2 regions of the Bacillus mojavensis genome follow, and region 2 is predicted to be linked to the other one. Evidence: predicted binding sites of a transcription regulator. Region 2 holds the regulator's gene; the other holds the start of a gene.

Evidence for each region. Region 2 encodes Rex, which represses fermentation and respiration genes when NADH is low (regulators of the CRP and FNR family bind a similar motif). Its sites were predicted from a motif close to TTGTGAAATATTTCACAA; they were not measured.
Region 1: a site for Rex is predicted at 3,610-3,627, ahead of HC660_RS18935 (nitrate reductase subunit alpha). Genes of this name have one in related genera too.

The regions. Positions count from the first base shown of each region.
Region 1 covers NZ_CP051464.1:3,642,400-3,648,330, reverse strand. The annotation lists gene argS (arginine--tRNA ligase) at 1-16, shown strand, start outside; gene HC660_RS18955 (nitrate/nitrite transporter) at 151-1,338, shown strand; gene HC660_RS18950 (fumarate/nitrate reduction transcriptional regulator Fnr) at 1,448-2,164, shown strand; gene HC660_RS18945 (YwiC-like family protein) at 2,197-2,916, opposite strand; gene HC660_RS18940 (cyclic nucleotide-binding domain-containing protein) at 3,060-3,536, shown strand; gene HC660_RS18935 (nitrate reductase subunit alpha) at 3,692-5,931, shown strand, end outside.
Region 2 covers NZ_CP051464.1:644,382-650,312, reverse strand. The annotation lists gene groL (chaperonin GroEL) at 1-116, opposite strand, end outside; gene groES (co-chaperone GroES) at 163-447, opposite strand; gene HC660_RS03395 (CPBP family intramembrane glutamic endopeptidase) at 685-1,419, shown strand; gene HC660_RS03390 (YdiK family protein) at 1,416-1,607, shown strand; gene tatC (sec-independent protein translocase protein TatCy) at 1,654-2,412, opposite strand; gene tatAY (sec-independent protein translocase protein TatAY) at 2,419-2,592, opposite strand; gene HC660_RS03375 (redox-sensing transcriptional repressor Rex) at 2,614-3,261, opposite strand; gene moaC (cyclic pyranopterin monophosphate synthase MoaC) at 3,258-3,770, opposite strand; gene HC660_RS03365 (ABC-F family ATP-binding cassette domain-containing protein) at 3,897-5,825, shown strand.

The DNA of each region.
Region 1 (5,931 bases), 1.0 Mb from region 2:
TCCTGAAAAAATGTAATCATGCTGAAAGGACAAAGCCAGAGGGCTTTGTCCTTTTTTTGTTACAGAATCGTGTGATATAGTTCACAAACTTATTCGCCGAGTTTTTGTATAATAAGGCTGATTATTGAATCAGTGAAAGGGGCAAGCCGAATGATTAACCGTCAACACTTTCAATTATCGCTGCAGTCATTGAGCTTGGTGGCAGGGTTTATGGTTTGGGTGCTGATTTCGTCACTTATCTCCCAGATCACATTAGATATTCATTTGAGCAAAGGCGAAATTTCCTTGGTAACGGCCATACCCGTTATATTAGGATCGCTTCTCCGCATTCCGTTGGGATATTTGACCAACAGGTTTGGCGCGCGGATCATTTTTATGATCAGCTTTATATTGCTTTTATTCCCTGTATTTTGGATCAGTATTGCAGATTCTCTGTTTGATTTAATCGCGGGCGGTTTTTTCTTAGGGATTGGGGGAGCCGTTTTTTCCATTGGGGTTACATCTCTTCCGAAGTACTATCCTAAAGAAAAACATGGCGTTGTAAACGGTATATACGGCGCCGGGAATATCGGAACCGCGATCACTACATTTGCAGCTCCCGTGATTGCACAAGCGGCGGGGTGGAAAAGTACGGTGCAAATGTATATGGTCCTGTTGGCTTTATTTGCTTTGCTGCACTTTTTCTTCGGTGACCGGCATGAGAAGAAAGTGAAGGTGTCCGTAAAGACTCAAATCAAAGCTGTTTACCGAAATCATGTGCTGTGGTTTCTGAGTCTCTTTTATTTTATTACGTTTGGCGCTTTTGTTGCGTTTACAATCTATCTGCCAAACTTTCTTGTTGAACAGTTTGATCTGAGTCCTGCGGATGCCGGGCTGCGGACGGCAGGTTTTATTGCTGTATCTACGCTGCTCAGGCCGGCGGGCGGGTGGCTGGCTGATAAAGTGAGTCCGCTCCGCATCCTGATGTTTGTCTTTGCCGGCCTGACATTATCAGGCGTGATCCTGTCGTTTTCGCCGACGATCGGCATTTATGCCTTTGGGGCGTTAACGGTTGCGGTGTGCTCAGGGATTGGAAACGGGACGGTTTTTAAACTGGTTCCTTTCTATTTTTCTAAACAGGCGGGAATTGCCAACGGAGTTGTGTCTGCCATGGGCGGATTAGGCGGTTTTTTCCCTCCGCTGATCCTAGCGAGTGTATTTCAGGCGACGGGACAATACGCCATCGGATTTATGGCGCTTTCGGAAGTCGCGTTAGCAAGCTTTGTCATTGTCATATGGATGTATTGGCAGGAAAGAATGAAAACACATACAGAGAGAAGCGGGCACAGCGTAAACTGAAGGGCCGCCAGCGACTGGGAATTCACGAGATTGTAAGTTTTTTCTGAAAAGCACAAATGATTTCACGTTACAATAAATACACAACGTGACTTTTCTTCGAGGTGAGCTCATGAACTTTCTCTCTGTTCGAACATCTGATAAGGATCTTATTTCCAGTGATCTTCATCAATTGCTGGAATCCATCAGCACAAAAAGAAAAATCGAAAAACACACATACCTGTTTCGAGAAGGAATGGATGCAGAAGAGCTTTATCTGATTCAATCAGGACTCATTGAAATCGGGAAGCTAACGTCTGACGGCAAAGACCTGACACTTAGAATCTGCCAAAAAAATGATATTGTCGGTGAATTAACACTTTTCACAGAAGAACCGAGATATATGCTCAGTGCAAAAGTGCTGGAGGATGGCGAAGTGCTTGTCATCAATAAAGGCAGACTTGAAAAGGAACTAATCCACAATGGTGCTTTGACATTTGAATTTATGAAATGGATGAGCACCCATTTGCGCAAAATTCAATCCAAAATCAGAGACCTTCTTCTTCATGGCAAAAAAGGGGCACTCTATTCTACCCTTATCCGCTTGTCAAACAGCTATGGAGTGAACCGGAGTGACGGCATTCTCATTAACATTGCCCTGACAAACCAGGATTTGGCGAAATTTTGCGCGGCGGCAAGAGAGAGCGTCAACCGCATGCTGGGTGATCTCCGCAAACAAGGGGTTATTTCAATAGAGGAATCCGGAAAGATTGTACTGCATCAGCGGGACTATTTACGGTGTGAGATTGAATGCGAACATTGCCCGTTAGAGATTTGCAATATTGATTAAGTGGAAACAAGGACAGCAATATGTCCTTGTTTTTATCTTGTTAGCCAAATGCACATGATGGCGAAAAAGACGCACGCATTGACGATTTCAAGAATGCCGATCGTTTGAACTGGCCACTTCTTTCCGTGAAAAAACCAAGCACGCAAACTGCTGGGGATAAAGGCGAGAACGGCCCAGCCCGCGCCGAAAGCTGCGGAGAGCAAGGGGAGGAGCAGGTGATAGCCCCACGACCAGTAGGCAAATCCTCGATTATTCTTCTCCCGGATCACCGACTTTACATAAAATGAACTTCCGATAAAAAACAAAGAAGATTGTGCGAAAATAAACCATGCCCAGCCGTCAAGAGTTTCCGTCCCCAGCCAGCAGCTGGCGAATCCTCCTGCACAAAAGAAAAAGACGCCCGCAAAATCATTCAGCAGCGCTCGTTCATTTTTTCGCCGGGCATAATACACATGAATGAGAAACAGCGGCAGCAAAGAAAAGGCAAGCCAGATAAAAGACGGCTTATGGATGACAGCGGCAAGCAAAAAGCTGCAGGCTGGAACACTGTAATAAAATATCCACTTTTGATAGGCGTTGATTTGTTTCTTTTTTAATGCCAGCGTAACAGGATAAACAGCCAAATAAAGAAACAGCCAGCCTAAAAATAGGGGAATATGCCAAAGAACCGCTCCTCCCTTCACTATACCGAGGCAAAATGGAATGAGCAGCATGGCCCAAGCGCCGTGCTGCTTCGGAATAAGCGCCTTCATCGAAACACTCCTTTCTTGCTTCATTATAAAAGCGACAATACCGACAATAAGTGACATTCATCATATCATCTGTGAAATACATCACTGCTGTTATGGATCGGCCGGGCTACACTAAAGCTATCCTTAGCACAGGAGGCTTCCCTATGAATCAGTGTGACTATTTATTTTTTTTGAGACAACTTCCTATGTTTAATGAAGTGCCCCTATCCATCGTTGAAACATTGCTGAATAACGGGACGTTTATCCGCGGGTCATGTGATCAGGATCCATCTTTTCTCCATTCTCAATCCATTTATATTGTATTAAAAGGCAGTATTCGTTTTATTGACAGCAGGCTGCCTGAAGGGTCGCAAACCGTTGCGCTGTGGGAAAAAGGCGATGTGTTTCCCGTCGATCAAAAAGGCGGGCTGTTCTTATCTCCATTCATTTCAGTCCGCACATCCGAAGACATTCTTATGCTCAATATCCCTTTTTACATATTAAAAAAAATCATGTCCTATTACCCGAAGCTGCAGATGAATTTTCTGGTGATGCTCCAGCAAAATGTCTTTTTCTCTTATGAGCTGTTTTTGCGTTATCTGCATAGATCTCAGGATGAAAATGCTGAACCCGATTCCTAAAAGGAGTCGGGTTTTTTGATCAGTCTATCCATTCCTTCTTCTTCATGTGAACTTTCTGTGAAAAAAGGGGAGTGTGTGACATAGTTCACAAGGAAATATCCTGCCTCTGTATATAGTGAATTTAGAATACCTGACTCGGAAGGAGTGAAATACTCATGAAAAAAAAGAAAATGAGTCCGTTGTTTAGGAGATTAAACTATTTCTCTCCTATTGAGCATCAATCAAATAAACATAGTCAAACAACCTATGAAGATCGTGATTGGGAGAATGTATACAGAAACAGATGGCAGTACGATAAGGTCGTCCGCTCCACCCACGGCGTCAACTGCACAGGGTCCTGCAGCTGGAATATATACGTGAAAAACGGCATCGTCACATGGGAAGGGCAAAACCTGAATTATCCGTCAACCGGCCCGGATATGCCTGATTTCGAACCGAGAGGCTGTCCGCGAGGGGCCAGTTTTTCATGGTATATCTACAGCCCGCTCCGTGTGAAATATCCATACGTGCGCGGTGTGCTGATCAATTTGTGGCGTGAAGCATTGCAGGCTCATCAAAACCCTTTGGAAGCATGGAAATCGATTGTTGAAAATCCGGATAAAGCGAAGTCCTTTAAACAGGCGCGGGGAAAAGGCGGTTTTGTGCGCGCTGAATGGCCGGAGGTGCTGAAGCTGATTTCGGCCTCTCTGCTCTATACAGTCATGAAATACGGGCCTGACCGGAATGTGGGCTTTTCCCCGATTCCGGCCATGTCCATGATCAGCCACGCGTCAGGCTCGCGGTTTATGTCTTTGATTGGCGGCCCTATGCTCAGTTTCTATGATTGGTATGCGGATCTTCCGCCGGCATCCCCGCAAATCTGGGGCGACCAGACAGACGTCCCGGAAAGCAGTGATTGGTACAACTCAGGCTATATCATCACATGGGGCTCCAATGTCCCTCTCACAAGGACGCCTGATGCGCACTTTTTGGCAGAAGCCCGCTATAAAGGGGCAAAAGTCATCTCAATCAGCCCGGATTTCGCGGAATCCTCAACATTTGCGGATGACTGGCTGAGCATTCGCCAGGGAACAGACGGCGCGCTTGCGATGGCGATGGGGCATGTGATCCTGCAGGAGTTTTACGTTAATCAGAAGACAGAGCGTTTCATAGAGTACGCAAAGCAATACACGGATTTCCCGTTCTTTGTCACTCTAACTAAAGAAGATGGCGTTTATACGGCCGGGCGTTTTCTTCATGCAAAGGATATCGGGCGGCAGACGGGGCATGATCAGTGGAAGCCTGCGGTGTGGAATGAACGTACAAGCGCATTCGCGATCCCGCAAGGAACAATGGGCTCCCGCTGGGACGGCCAAAAGAAATGGAACCTGCACATGATAGATGAAGAAACAGGCGAATCGATTGAACCCCGGCTCTCAGTGCTCGGCATAGAGGACGAAATCGGCACGGTTCGAATCCCTTATTTCTCAAATGAGGGAAACAGAGTGCTTGAGCGAGACCTGCCGATTAAAAAACTGGCCATGGACAATGAAGATGTGTATGTCACAACCGTGTTTGACTTGATTTTGGCTAACTACGGTGTGAATCGGGGGATCGGGGAGAAATCAGCCTGCTCGTATGACGATCCTGAACCGTTTACGCCAGCCTGGCAGGAGCATGTGACAGGAATCAAAAAAGAAGCCGTCATTAAGATAGCCAGAGAATTTGCCCAAAATGCGATCGATACAGAGGGCCGTTCCATGATTATTGTAGGAGCTGGTATTAATCACTGGTTCAATTCCGATACGATCTACCGCGCTGTGTTAAATCTTGTGTTATTAGTAGGCGCCCAAGGTGTTAACGGCGGAGGCTGGGCTCATTATGTGGGTCAGGAAAAACTCCGCCCTGCTGAAGGCTGGCAGACAATTGCAAATGCAAAGGACTGGGAGGGCGTGCCCAAGCTGCAAAACGGCACCTCATTTTTCTACTTTGCGACTGACCAATGGCGCTACGAGGATCAGCCGGTCAGTGACTTGGCATCACCGATCGCTGGGTCATCCCGCTACAAGCATCACGCCGATTACAATGTGCTGGCAGCAAGACTCGGATGGCTTCCGTCTTATCCGACATTTGATAAAAACGGAATTGACCTGTACAAAGAAGCTGAAAAAGCGGGGGCAACAACACCTGAAGACGTTGGTGCGTACGTGGCCTCACAGCTTCAAGAGAAAAAGCTGAAATTCGCCATTGAAGATCCTGACAATGAAGCGAATTTTCCGAGAAACCTGTTCGTGTGGAGAGCGAATCTGATTTCCAGTTCGGGAAAAGGGCATGAATATTTTCTCAAGCATCTCTTGGGAACGACGAACGGCTTGATGAATGACGACAGCGACAGCATCCGTCCTGAAGAAATCAA
Region 2 (5,931 bases):
AGAACCACGTTGCGTCCTTTTGGTCCTAAAGTTACTTTTACAGCATCAGCAAGTGCATCAACACCGCGAAGCATTGCGCGGCGAGCTTCTTCACTAAACTTAATATCTTTTGCCATGTGTACGAAACCTCCTCGAATTTTTAAGTATTTGTTTATTTAAGAATTAGCCGATAACAGCTAAAATGTCGCTTTCACGTAAGATTAAGTATTCAGTACCTTCGTATTTCACTTCAGTACCTGCGTATTTTGAGAAGATAATGCGGTCGCCCTCTTTTACTTCTAAAGCAACGCGCTCTCCGCTTTCTAACACGCGACCTGAACCAGCTGCCACGATTTTGCCTTCTTGCGGCTTTTCTTTTGCAGAATCCGGTAACACAATTCCGCTGGCAGTTTTTTCTTCAGATTCTACGAGTTCAATGACAACGCGATCACCTAATGGCTTTAACAATGTAATAACCTCCTCAATAGTATGAATATGTAATTTTAGCACTCAGCACTAAAGAGTGCTAACACAACTCTTATAATAAAGAATCTGACTTCCAATTTCAAGTGATAAGATAAAAAATTTTTCACGCTTACATCATTCTTTTCAGCTCTGATATCCCTTGGTTTTTTCACCCCCGTTCAATTATGTTACAATAGCTGTAGACAAAAGAAACCCACTTAACAAAGGAGTACATACCATTTGAGAAAACAGTATTGGTTTATTATTTTGACATATATCATCATGCAGTTTTCAGCAGTAATCGGGATTCCCTTGTTATTTAAATTCGGTTATGCGGGAGGACAGCCCACAAAAGAAAATCTGCTGCACGCGCAGGGATTATGGTCCGTCATCAGTTTTATTGCCTGTCTGATTGTTGTATTGCTCATTCTCAGAACTGTGCCTAAAACTACGTTGCGAAACGAAAAGAAAGACTCTGTCGGACTATCGATCCTTTGGGCGATAGCCGGTTTTTTCATAGCCCTTTTCTCTCAAGGAATAGCCGGTTCTATTGAATATTATGTATTTGGCATCGGAAGAGAATCAGAAAATACAAAAGCCATCCTGGATGTGATTCAGGCAGTCCCGCTTATGATTATCGTTTCTTCTATCATCGGGCCAATATTAGAAGAAATCATCTTCAGAAAAATCATTTTCGGCGCGCTGTACGAAAAAACGAATTTCTTTATTGCCGGACTGATCAGCTCCATTATTTTCGGAATTGTTCATGCCGATTTGACGCACCTTCTGCTGTATACAGCAATGGGCTTTACCTTTGCATTTTTATATGCGAGAACCAAACGGATTTGGGTGCCGATTTTCGCCCATGTAATGATGAATACATTCGTCGTCATTATGCAGCTTGAGCCTGTTCAGAAATACCTTGAACAGCAAAGCACACAAATGCAATTGATTATTGGAGGATTACTTTCATGAGAAACCCGATAGTGTGGGGAATGATCTACTTTGCCGTAGGGTGCATCTTTACTTATCTCGCCGCAAGCTCACCAGGCAGCATGTGGTCATTTTACTCCATCCTGCTGATGGTGTTCGCTGCATACAACATCAGCATTTCTTTTAAGATGTTCGCCTTTTCATTTAAAACAAAGAAAAACCAGAAATAAAGAAAATCCATTTCTCTTCTATGAGAAATGGATTTTTTTATGATGGTTAAGAAGAAACGTCATGATCGGCAGCACTGCTTTTCTGCGCTTTCCGATAGGCAGCCTTCGATATTAAAATACTGATTTCATACAAAATCAAGAGCGGAACAGTCACCATCATATGAGACAAAAGCTCAGGTGGTGTAATCAGAGCAGCAATCACAAGCAGCGTAAAGTACGCATACTTTCTGATTTTCGTTAAAAACATCGGTGTCACAATTCCAAGCCTTGTCAAAAACATAAGGATGACCGGCATTTGAAACAATAGTCCAAACGGAATCGTCAGCTGCAGAAGAAAATGAAAATATTCATTAATTCCGATTACCTGAGTGACATTCAAATCTTGAGAGATCCGTTTCATAAAATCGACAACAAAAGGAAATAAAATATAATAGGAAAAAGATAAACCCGCTAAAAACAGCAAAATAGAGATCGGAATGTAGCTGAGCGTTACTTTGCGTTCCCTTTCATAGAGACCCGGGCTCACAAAAGCCCAAAGCTGGTAAAGAATAACCGGCGAAGTCAGGACAATCCCGATGATAAACGCAAACTGCATAAACACATAAAGCGGGTCTGTCAGATTAAACGCATTGAGCGTGAGCTCCTTCGCTTCATCCGTTTCTTGCAAATACACTATAATCGGCTTCGCTAAAAAAAATCCCGCGATAAAGAAAACGACAAACGCCAGCGCCACAACCAGCAATCGTTTTCGAAGCTCCGCAATATGCTCCAGCAGCGACATTTGATTCACTTTCATTTGTGTCATCCTAACTTACTGATTCTCTTTCTTTTTTTCCTCATCATCACTCGCTAATCCTTTAGTAGCGTTTTTGAATTCACGAAGTGTGTCTCCAGCCGCTTTTCCCAACTCAGGCAGCTTTTTGGGACCAAAGATAATCAGAGCAACGATTGCGATAACAGCAAGGCTTCCAGGACCGATCGGCATATTTGGGCTCCTCCTTTCCGGTTACTCGATTTCCTCTAAAACAGAATAATGCTTCAAGAAATAAACCAGTGACTGAAGCTCTACAGCTAAATCTATATGATGAATTCGAATGTGTTCCGGCACATTCAAACGGGCCGGCGTAAAATTAAGAATACCCTTAATCCCTAACGCAACCAATCTGTCGGTAATCGATTGGGCCGCAACTGCGGGCACTGTAAGAATGGCAACTGATTCGCCTTTTACATGTTTTTCAAGATCATCTAGGTTAAAGACGGGCACACCGCCTACCTCAGTTCCTATTTTACTCTCATTTATATCAAAAGCCATAGAAATTTTCGTGTTATTATTTTTTGTGAAATTATAGTGAAGAAATGCTGTTCCTAAATTCCCGACACCAATCAAGATAACGTCTGTCATTTCATCCTGATCAAGTGTTTTTCGGAAAAATGACAGCAAATAATCAACATTATATCCGTATCCTTTTTTGCCAAGAGCTCCAAAATAGGAAAAATCCCTGCGAATCGTGGCAGAATCAACCTTTACGGCATCACTGAGTTCAGCAGATGATACACGCTGTTTTCCTGACGCATGCAGATTCTTTAAAAAGCGATAATAAAGCGGCAGCCGTTTTGCCGTCGCCTGCGGAATTTTTGATTGATCCTTATTCATTTTTGGTCCTCCAAATTATACTCGGATAGTTCTCTTTTAAAGTCACCGTTTTTCCCGCCTGTCTTTTCCAGCAAGCAGGTAGGGCCGATGACCATCCCCTTATCAAGCGCCTTGCACATATCGTAAACAGTAAGGGCACACACCGATGCAGAAGTTAGCGCTTCCATTTCCACACCTGTACTCCCTTTCGTTTTGACCTGTGCTTTTATATGAAGTATAACTTCTGTTTCTTTTATTTTCCAGTCAAACGAAATATCGACCCCGCTCAAGGATAGCGGATGGCACATCGGAATGATATTTGATGTTTGCTTTGCAGCCATAATGCCCGCCACCTGAGCGACAGCAAGTACATCTCCTTTGCCGATATCATGGCTTTTTATTTTCTCGTACACTTCACTCTTCATGTGTACGCTTGATACAGCCGCCGCAGTACGGACAGTCGAAGATTTTTCGCTGATATCCACCATCTGGGCTCTGCCCTGTTCATTAAAATGAGAAAATCCATTCATAGTAAAAACTCTCCTTAAACAGATCATACACTATTTTCTTCTCTATGTCTTATCCGGCCAATGTATTGTTTGCTGAGTTCTGGTTCATAAGCTACACTTAACTTATTATAGCAGAGGTGAAATAATATGATGATCTTACAAATTAATCAGCTTTCCAAATCATTTGGTGCTGATACTATTTTAAACAATATAAAGCTGGAAGTCAGAAACCGTGATCGCGTCGCAATTGTCGGAAGAAACGGCGCGGGGAAATCTACACTCCTTAAAATTATCGCAGGTCACCTTTCATATGAAAAGGGTGAAGTTATCAAGCCGAAAGATATCACAATGGGCTACTTAGCCCAGCATACCGGCTTGGATTCTAAGCTTACCATAAAAGAAGAGCTGCTGACTGTTTTTGATCACTTAAAAGCAATGGAAAAAGAAATGCGCACCATAGAAGAAAAAATGGCGGCAGCTGATCCAGGTGAACTGGAAAGCATCATGAAAACCTACGACCGCCTTCAGCAGGAATTTAAAGATAAAGGCGGCTATCAATATGAAGCAGATGTCAGATCTGTGCTGCACGGTCTCGGCTTCAGCCATTTTGACGATTCAACGCAGGTGCAAAGCCTGAGCGGTGGTCAGAAAACAAGACTGGCCTTGGGTAAGCTTTTGTTAACACAGCCTGACCTTCTCATTCTAGATGAGCCGACCAACCATCTGGACATTAATACGCTGACCTGGCTTGAACATTATTTGCAAGGCTATTCAGGCGCCATTCTGATTGTTTCTCACGACCGCTACTTTTTGGATAAAGTGGTGAATCAGGTGTACGAGGTATCTAGATCAGAAAGCAAAAAGTATCACGGCAACTACAGCGCTTATCTCGATCAGAAAGCTGCCCAATATGAAAAGGATCTTAAGCTGTATGAAAAACAGCAGGATGAAATCGCTAAGCTGCAGGACTTTGTAGACCGAAATCTGGCGAGAGCCTCAACGACAAAAAGAGCACAAAGCCGGCGGAAACAGCTTGAACGGATGGACGTCATGTCAAAACCGCTCGGCGACGAAAAATCAGCAAATTTTCATTTTGATATTACAAAACAGAGCGGGAACGAGGTCCTGCGGGTTCAGGATCTGACCATCAGCTATGAAAACCAGCCGCCGCTTCTGACAGATGTTTCGTTTAGGCTGACAAGAGGAGAAAGCGCCGCTCTTGTAGGTCCCAACGGAATCGGAAAATCAACCTTGCTGAAAACATTAATAAACACACTGAAGCCGGATCAGGGAACAATAGCGTACGGCTCAAATGTCAGTATCGGTTACTATGACCAGGAACAAGCTGAGCTGACCTCCTCTAAACGCGTCATTGATGAGCTGTGGGACGAGTATCCGGAGCTTCAAGAGAAAGAAATCAGAACGTGCCTCGGAAATTTCTTATTCTCCGGGGATGATGTGCTTAAACCCGTCCATTCCCTAAGCGGGGGCGAAAAAGCAAGAGTGGCCCTGGCCAAGCTGATGCTGCAAAAAGCTAACTTTCTCATTCTTGATGAGCCGACAAACCATCTTGATTTAGACAGCAAAGAAGTTCTCGAGAACGCCTTGATCGATTATCCGGGTACATTGTTATTTGTCTCACATGACAGATATTTTATTAACAGAATCGCAACAAGGGTATACGAGCTTTCTCCAAACCATATTGAGGAATACCTCGGCGATTACGATTATTATACAGAGAAAAAAACACAGCAGCTAGAATTGGAGAAAATGAAACAGCAAGAGGAAACTGAAAAAGCAACGGCTGCACAGAAATCCGACTCTAAACGTTCATACGAGGAAGAAAAAGAATGGAAAAAGAAAGAACGCCAACGACTCAGACGCATAGAAGAAATTGAAACGACAGTTCAGACCATAGAAGAAAACATCAGCCACAATGATGAATTACTTTGTGATCCGGAAGTATATCAGAACCACGAAAAGGTACAAGCCATCCACGCTGACAACGAGAAACTTAATCAAGAATTGGAAAACCTATTATCAGAATGGGAAGAACTATCCACAGAAGAAGATTAAAAAAGTCAAGCACCTCTTTTTTAGAGGTGCTTTTTATCCACAGTAAATACCCTTATAAGCAAACGAAGAAAGCGATTTATACACAATATCCACAAAATATTCTGAA